Linked DNA regions of Parasegetibacter sp. NRK P23. The protein of the gene in region 1 binds, or shares a complex with, the protein of each later gene. Links are inferred from orthologs where the notes say so. Each region holds a gene or a part of one and is shown on either strand. Other genes may lie near its edges.

Region 1 (4,285 bases):
AAGTTGCTCATCGCTTTCGCCGATCTCGTGGCCAAAACGAATACCCGTTCCACCGCCAAACCATTCTATGAAGCGGCATTACAATACGCCCCCGGGCAAAAAGCGTTTATCACAGCGCGTTTGGCGCTGATGGACGCTTCAGCAAAAGAAGTAAAAAAGACTTTCCGCTGGGCGGCATTGGTTTGGGGCGTTCCCATTCTGGCACTGCTTATCGCATTTACCGGGAACATCATCAACAGGAGAAAAAAACAGGCGGGAATCAGTTCATCGAGCGCTTCGCAAGGTCCAGGAAACGGAACACGTCTTCCATAGATTTCATCGGTTCCACCACCAGGAAGAAGTGCTTCCCGGTTTGTTTGAGTTTGGCTTTATTGGTACCGCGTTGAATGAAATCCAATAATTTATTGAAGGTTTCAGATTCAAAATAAGGAGAGTCGGGTTTGTTCACGAAGTAACAACGCAGCGTATCGTCTTTCAACGTGAGTTTCTCGAAACCGAGTTCCACGGCTATCTTCCGGCAACGAACTGTGGTAAACAGGTCCTCCACCTGGTGTGGTACAGGTCCGAAACGGTCGTTCATTTCGTGGTGGAAAGCGGTCAGTTCCTCTTCCGTATCGCAGTTGTCGAGGCGGCTGTACAGGGATAACCTTTCGGCGATGCTCTCCACATAATCGTCTGGAATAAGTATTTCGAGATCGGTATCGATGGAGCAATCCTGCACATAATCTTCCTGGCGGGAAATCTCTTCCTTAAACAGATCCCGGAACTCGGTACGTTTCAGTTCCTTGATGGCTTCGTCCAGTACTTTCTGGTACATTTCGAAACCGATCTCAGCCATGAAACCTGTTTGTTCTCCACCGAGCAGGTTGCCCGCGCCACGGATATCGAGGTCGCGCATGGCGATCTGGAAACCACTGCCCAATTCGCTGTGCTGTTCCAGTGTTTGCAGACGTTTACGGGAATCGGTGGGCAGAGTACTCATTGGCGGCGCCAGCAGGTAGCAGAACGCTTTGCGGTTGCTCCGGCCCACGCGTCCGCGCAGTTGGTGCAGATCACTTAATCCGAAATGGTGCGCGTTGTTGATGATGATGGTATTCACATTGGAAATATCCACACCGCTTTCCACGATGTTGGTACACACCAGCACATCGTATTTCTTATCAATGAAATCGAGTATTTTCTCTTCCAGTTCGTGCCCTTCCATTTGTCCGTGCGCATAAGAAATACTGAGGTCCGGACAAAGTCCCTGGATTAGTCCCGCCATTTCCTGGAGCCCCTGCACCCGGTTGTGGATAAAGAACACCTGGCCGCCGCGTTCCGTTTCAAAATAGATCGCGTCCCTGATGAAATCGTGGTTGAACACCTGCACTTCCGTTTGAATGGGCTGCCGGTTGGGAGGTGGAGTATTGATGATACTGAGGTCACGCGCGCCCATCAGGGAGAACTGCAACGTTCTTGGGATAGGCGTTGCCGTTAAGGTGAGGCAGTCCACGTTTGTTTTCAGCGTCTTCAGTTTCTCTTTTGCCGCCACACCAAACTTCTGTTCCTCATCGATCACGATGAGCCCCAGGTTCTTGAAATGCACATCTTTTCCAAGCAGGGCGTGCGTTCCCACAATGATATCAATCTTCCCTTCTTTGAGCCGCTGCAAGGTTTCTTTCTTCTCTTTGGAAGATTTGAACCTGTTGATATAATCCACGGTAACGGGGAAATCTTTCAACCGGTCACTGAAGTTTTTATAGTGCTGGAAAGCGAGGATCGTGGTTGGAACCAGGATCACGGCCTGTTTATTGTCGCAGCATGTTTTGAAAGCCGCGCGGATAGCTACTTCCGTTTTACCGAAGCCCACATCGCCACAAACGAGACGGTCCATCGGCGACGGGTTTTCCATATCTTTCTTCACATCGGCCGAAGCCTTGCTCTGGTCGGGCGTATCCTCGTAAATGAAGGACGCTTCCAGTTCGGTTTGCATGTAATTGTCGGGCGCGTGTGCAAACCCTTGCTGCGCCTTTCGTTGCGCATACAGTTGTATGAGATCGAAGGCGATTTCTTTTACCTTCGTTTTCGTTTTCTCCTTCAGTTTCTGCCAGGCATCGCTGCCAATCTTGTTCACTTTCGGCACCGATCCTTCCTTCCCGGTATACTTGGTGATCTTGTGCAGGGAGTTGATGTTCACGTACAGGATATCGTTATCCTTGTAGATGATGCGGACCGCTTCCTGCAGCCTGCCGTTCACTTCCAGCTTCTGCAATCCGCTATATACCCCCACCCCGTGATCAATATGCGTAACGTAATCACCGGGTTGAAGCTCGCGCAAAGTACGCAGCGTAATGGCTTTGTTCTTATTGTAAGCCTGCTTAACCTTGTATTTGTGGTAACGCTGGAATATCTGGTGGTCCGTGTAACAAACCGATTTTACATCGTGATCGATGAACCCTTCATGGATAGCGACCGGAACGGGCACGAATGGTATTTCCGAATTGAGGTCGGTGAAAATACTGTGTAAACGCTCCAACTGGCGCGGGTTTTCCGCGAACAGGTAAATACCGTACCCTTTCTGTTCCCAGTTCCTGAGGTCTTTGATGAGCAGGTCGAAATGCCGGTTAAAGGCGGGTTGCTCTATTGTGTTGAATTCAATTTCAACCTTTGCGAAATGTGATTTATACCCGATCTCTATCAGGTGGAACGCATCCAGTTTTTCGCGGATGGAATCTGCCGGAACGAAGTCCTGAACGGAAACCTGTTGCTTCACCGTGGTTTCATCGTCCTCTTCTTTGGGCGTGTATGGGATATCGAGGTAAAGTTGAAGGTCCTCTTCCTGCACGCGGATCTTTTCTTCCACCACATCCCAATCCTGGAGCCATACGATGGTTTCTTCGTCCACGAATTCAAGCAGGGACACTTTCTGGCCGGAATCGAACCTTGTTTCCACATTGGGAATGATGGTAACCTGGAGCAGTTTCCGTTCGCTCAACTGGGTTTCCGGGTCGAAGATGCGGATAGAATCCACATCGTTCCCGAACAGTTCAAGCCGGTAAGGTTTTTCGTTCCCGTAAGAATAGATATCGAGGATGCCACCGCGGACGGCGAACTGGCCGGGTTCATACACAAAATCAGTGCGCTGGAAACCGTATTCCACGAGTTGCGTCATTAACGCTTCGGGGCTGATCTCATCCCCGGCTTTCAGCCGGATGATGTTACCGGAAAGCGTTTCGGGCAACACCACTTTTTCGAACAACGCTTCCGGGTAGGTGACGATGATCTTTTTCGCGCCTTCCCTTCCGCTGAGCCGGGTGAGCGCCTCGGTGCGCAGCATTACGTGACTGCTGTTGAGCAGGCGGAAATTCTTTTTGTTCTTGAAGGAAGAGGGAAAATAGAAAAGATCGAGCGCTTCGGTGAGGTTCTCCAGCGTATTGTGAAAATAAGCTGCTTCTTCCGCATCATTCAAGATAATGAGGTGGTTGCGGTGCTTCGTAAATTCGTGTTTGAAAACAGCCGTTACCAGGAACTGGCTGGCGCTTCCGTGCAGGTTTTTACAGAAGATGCGTTGGGGTTCCTGCATAGTGAGCCTGTCCGCCAGTTGAAAAAGACGGGGGTGCTTCGCTTGTATGTCCAGTAACTCCTGCAGGTTCATCGTGCCATTCTGTACCGTTCCTTGCGGAACAGGGCGCAAAGGTACGACGATTCTTTTAATACACGGCCTTGTAGTCGAGCATCAGCCGGAGCGGTGTAACCGAATCTTTGCCCACGTGAACCGGGTTCAGGTTCCCGAACTGGTCCGATATGTTGGCATAGAAGAGGGAATCCACCCCCATCAGCACGGAGTAATCCCCCGCCGGAAGTTCAATGGAGAAGGTTCCATCCTTTTCTGTTTTGAACGATTTTACCAACGGGCTGTTGATCTTTTTGTAGAAAGAAGGATTGGCGGCGGCTTCAGCCATAGCAGGGGCAGTGAGTTCGTGGATGAACAGGGTACACTGAATGCCCGGCGGGGTATCAGCGGGATTGTCCGGGGAAGGCATCCTGTTCCCAGCCACCCAGAGTACCTGGCCGGAAATACCCTGCTTCAGGGCATTCCCTTTGTTGCCCGGGCGGGTGCCGCATGCGTTGAGGATGATCATCGACAGAATGGGTATTATTAGCTGAATTTTAGCCGATTTGAAAATCTGTTTCATAACTTGTATGCGTAATTAGATAAACATTGCTCACCTGGTGGCCAGAAGCCTGCTATTGCGTAAATTAATGATTAATCATACACCTTATATGAAGAAGGGCTGGAAATACC
Region 2 (3,702 bases), on another replicon or contig:
ATGGCGCCCATGGCGGTATTACCTGCAGCTTTTCCGATTACGGCCCCAACAGCGCCTCCACCTGCTGTTCCAATTACGGCGCCTTTCTTTGTTTTGTTCATGGGCCCGCAGGCTGCCGCCATCATGGCGATCAGGGTGATTCCGGCGAGCATTTGTCTAACTGTAGTCATAGTGCTTATTTTTAAGTGGTTCAAGACTGGTTTTGCCCCATATAGCCAAATCTTGTGCCATAGTATTTATTCTTAATGCGTATTGGTTGTATTGTCATATAAGTATACGGGAGAAACTTTTTCTGATTCTTTTTGTTTGTACCTTCAATCCTCGAACAATAAGTATGGCAGCATCAAAGAAGCCGGTTCAGCAACCGGTGCAGGAACAGATTGAAGTGATAGGCGCAAAGGCGCATAATTTGAAGAACCTCGATATCAATATTCCCAAGAATAAACTGGTGGTGATTACCGGTATCAGTGGCAGCGGAAAATCTTCGCTCGCTTTCGATACCATTTATGCGGAAGGGCAGCGCCGTTATATGGAAAGTTTCAGCGCGTACGCAAGGCAGTTCATCGGTGATATGGAACGGCCCGATGTAGATAAGATATCTGGCCTTTCTCCCGTTATTTCCATCGAACAGAAGACCACCAATAAAAATCCACGCTCCACGGTAGGGACCATTACAGAGGTCTACGATTTCCTCCGTTTGCTGTTCGCGCGTATCGGCGAGGCTTTCAGCTACGAGACCGGGAAAAAGATGACGAAATTCAGCGAAGAAGAGATAGTGGAGAATGTTCTACAAAAATTAAAAAACAAGAAAATAACGCTCCTGGCACCACTGGTGCGGGGCCGGAAAGGGCATTACCGCGAGTTGTTTGAAGACATGCGGAAGAAAGGATACCTGAAAGTGCGCGTGGATGGCGAAGTGATGGACCTTGTTCCGAAGATGCAGGTGGACCGCTATAAAATTCACGATATCGAACTGGTTATCGACCGTTTACAGGCTACGCCCGAAATGAAGCTGCGCCTGAGCCAGAGCGTGCAGAAAAGTTTACAGGTAGGTAAGGAACTGATGTTTGTGCTGGTGAATGATGACGATAAACTGGTGCAATACAGTAAGCAATTGATGTGCGCGGATACCGGCATCAGCTACGAAGAGCCTTCTCCCAATAGTTTTTCCTTTAACTCCCCATATGGCGCGTGCCCAACTTGTAAAGGATTGGGTTCTGTGTACCAGATCAACATGGATGAAGTGATTCCTGACCCGGCCAAAAGCATTAAGGAAGGTGGCATCGCGCCGATAGGCGAGGAGCGGGAAGCGCACGTGTACAAACAGGTAGAGCAATTGTCTAAAAGGTATAAGTTCAGTCTGGTAAAATCAGTGGCCGAATTACCTGAAAAAGCGAAGAACTTATTATTATACGGCAATGAAGAAGGCGCTTCAGACGATACGGTGGATTTTGAAAACGCTGGCGCTTACGAAGGAGAATTTGAAGGCGTGGTGAATATGATCCGGCGCTGGTTCTTTGCTACGGGCAGTGATGCCATCCGTGAATGGGCCGAAGGGTATATGAAACTGCATACTTGTCCTTCGTGTAACGGTGCACGTTTGAAGAAAGAAAGTCTCTGGTTTAAGGTGGATGGAAAGAATATCTCCGAACTCAGTGAACTGAACCTCGATAACCTGATGATTTGGTTTGAAGGGGTGGAGAAAAGATTGTCGGATAAACAGAATGTGATTGCCCGTGATGTATTGAAAGAAATACGCGAACGGCTGCAGTTCCTGCTGGATGTGGGTTTAACATACCTGTCCCTGAACCGTTCCTCCAAAACACTGAGTGGTGGCGAGTCGCAAAGGATAAGACTGGCCACGCAGATCGGTTCTCAATTGCAGGGCATCACTTACATCCTGGATGAGCCTTCCATTGGATTGCACCAGCGCGATAACCACCGGTTGATCGAGGCGTTGAAGAACCTCCGGGATATCGGGAACTCCGTATTGGTGGTGGAGCACGATAAAGATATTATGATGGCCGCCGATCACCTGATCGATATCGGGCCGAAAGCTGGTAAACACGGCGGAAGAATTGTCGCGGAAGGAAAGCCGAAGGATTTGCTGAAACTGGATACGCTTACCTCTTCCTACCTGAACGGGCATAAGTCTATACCGGTACCGGATACCCGCAGAAAAGGAAACGGGAAAACGCTTGAACTGAAAGGCGCTTCAGGCAATAACCTGAAAGATGTAAGTGTGAAGTTTCCGCTGGGAAAGTTTATCGTAGTTTCCGGCGTAAGCGGCAGTGGGAAATCCACCCTCATCAATGAAACGTTGTACCCTATACTCAGCAAACATTGTTATGGTTCCAGGGTGACTCCGATGCCTTTCAAATCCATCAAAGGGCTGGACCATGTAGACAAGGTGATTGAAATAGACCAGTCCCCGATCGGGAGAACACCAAGAAGCAACCCGGCGACTTACTGCGGTTTTTTCACCGAGATCAGGACGCTTTTTTCCTCGGTGCCAGAAGCGAAAATACGCGGGTACAACGCAGGGCGTTTTTCTTTCAATGTGAAAGGAGGCCGTTGCGATATGTGTGAAGGAGGTGGTATGCGGGTGATCGAAATGAACTTTCTCCCCGATGTGTATGTGCATTGTGAAAAGTGCAATGGCAAGCGGTACAACCGTGAAACCCTTGAAATCCGTTACAAAGGAAAATCCATCTCCGATGTGCTTGAAATGACGGTGGATGAAGCCGTTGAATTCTTTACCAACGTGCCCTATCTCTACCGGAAGATCAAAGTGTTGCAGGAAGTGGGTTTGGGCTACATCACTTTGGGGCAATCGGCGGTAACATTGAGCGGAGGAGAGGCGCAACGGGTGAAACTAGCCACGGAACTTTCTAAAAAGGATACCGGAAAAACTTTTTATATACTGGACGAGCCCACTACCGGGCTGCATTTTGAAGACATCAACCATTTGCTGGATGTGCTCAACAAATTGGTGGAGCGGGGCAATTCGGTCCTCGTGATAGAACACAACCTGGATGTGGTGAAAGTAGCGGATCATGTCATTGACCTCGGGCCGGAAGGCGGTGCTGGCGGTGGGCAGATTTTGTTTGAAGGCACACCTGAAGAACTCGTGAAAGTGAAAGGCAGTTTCACGGGGCAGTTCCTGAAAATGGAACTATAAATGGAACGGTATTTTCACCGATCCTTATCAAATATGGTCAGAAACTTTGCTGTGAGGACTGAATGATTACCTTTGTGGCGTTTCACATTAATGGCGTTTCTCAGGCATGATTGCGTAAAAAGCTAACTTATGGGAGCACATACTCCCGCCAATCTGCCCGCTCTCCGTAAAATTGTACGGTCGCCGAAAACATGATGCATTCAATCTATGAAGAAGCAGCTTAGAAAAGAAGACGCGCTGGAATACCACGCGAAGGGTCGTCCGGGGAAAATTGAAGTAGTGCCCACGAAAGAGGCGAAAACCCAACGCGATCTCTCACTCGCCTATTCTCCCGGCGTGGCCGAACCCTGCAAGGAAATTCATGCCAACCCGGAAACCGTTTATAAATACACCGCGAAAGGAAATCTTGTGGGCGTGATCAGCAATGGTACCGCCGTACTCGGTTTGGGCGATATCGGCCCTGAAGCCGGCAAACCCGTTATGGAAGGGAAAGGCGTACTTTTCAAAATATTCGCAGATAT

Evidence for each region.
Region 2: the proteins of mfd (region 1) and uvrA are in contact, whole or in part, in a crystal structure (PDB 4DFC), measured with the Escherichia coli proteins. The link is inferred for Parasegetibacter sp. NRK P23 from one-to-one orthologs.

What each region holds. Positions count from the first base shown.
Region 1 is NZ_JAMDLG010000007.1:92,366-96,650, reverse strand. Bases 60-4,023 are described here. They hold mfd (transcription-repair coupling factor), read right to left. Parts: upstream 3,635-4,023; coding sequence 260-3,634; downstream 60-259. Other genes in these bases: M4J38_RS17085 (hypothetical protein), read right to left, coding at 3,690-4,023; M4J38_RS17095 (type IV pilus biogenesis/stability protein PilW), read left to right, coding at 60-312. Also shown: more of M4J38_RS17095, read left to right, coding at 1-59; more of M4J38_RS17085, read right to left, coding at 4,024-4,175; M4J38_RS17080 (S8 family serine peptidase), read left to right, coding at 4,264-4,285. UniProt on the Escherichia coli protein: Couples transcription and DNA repair by recognizing RNA polymerase (RNAP) stalled at DNA lesions. Mediates ATP-dependent release of RNAP and its truncated transcript from the DNA, and recruitment of nucleotide excision repair machinery to the damaged site.
Region 2 is NZ_JAMDLG010000017.1:166,971-170,672, reverse strand. What follows is about bases 1-3,381. They hold uvrA (excinuclease ABC subunit UvrA), read left to right. Parts: upstream 1-334; coding sequence 335-3,181; downstream 3,182-3,381. Other genes in these bases: M4J38_RS18415 (OmpA family protein), read right to left, coding at 1-170. Outside these bases: M4J38_RS18400 (NADP-dependent malic enzyme), read left to right, coding at 3,389-3,702. UniProt on the Escherichia coli protein: The UvrABC repair system catalyzes the recognition and processing of DNA lesions. UvrA is an ATPase and a DNA-binding protein. A damage recognition complex composed of 2 UvrA and 2 UvrB subunits scans DNA for abnormalities.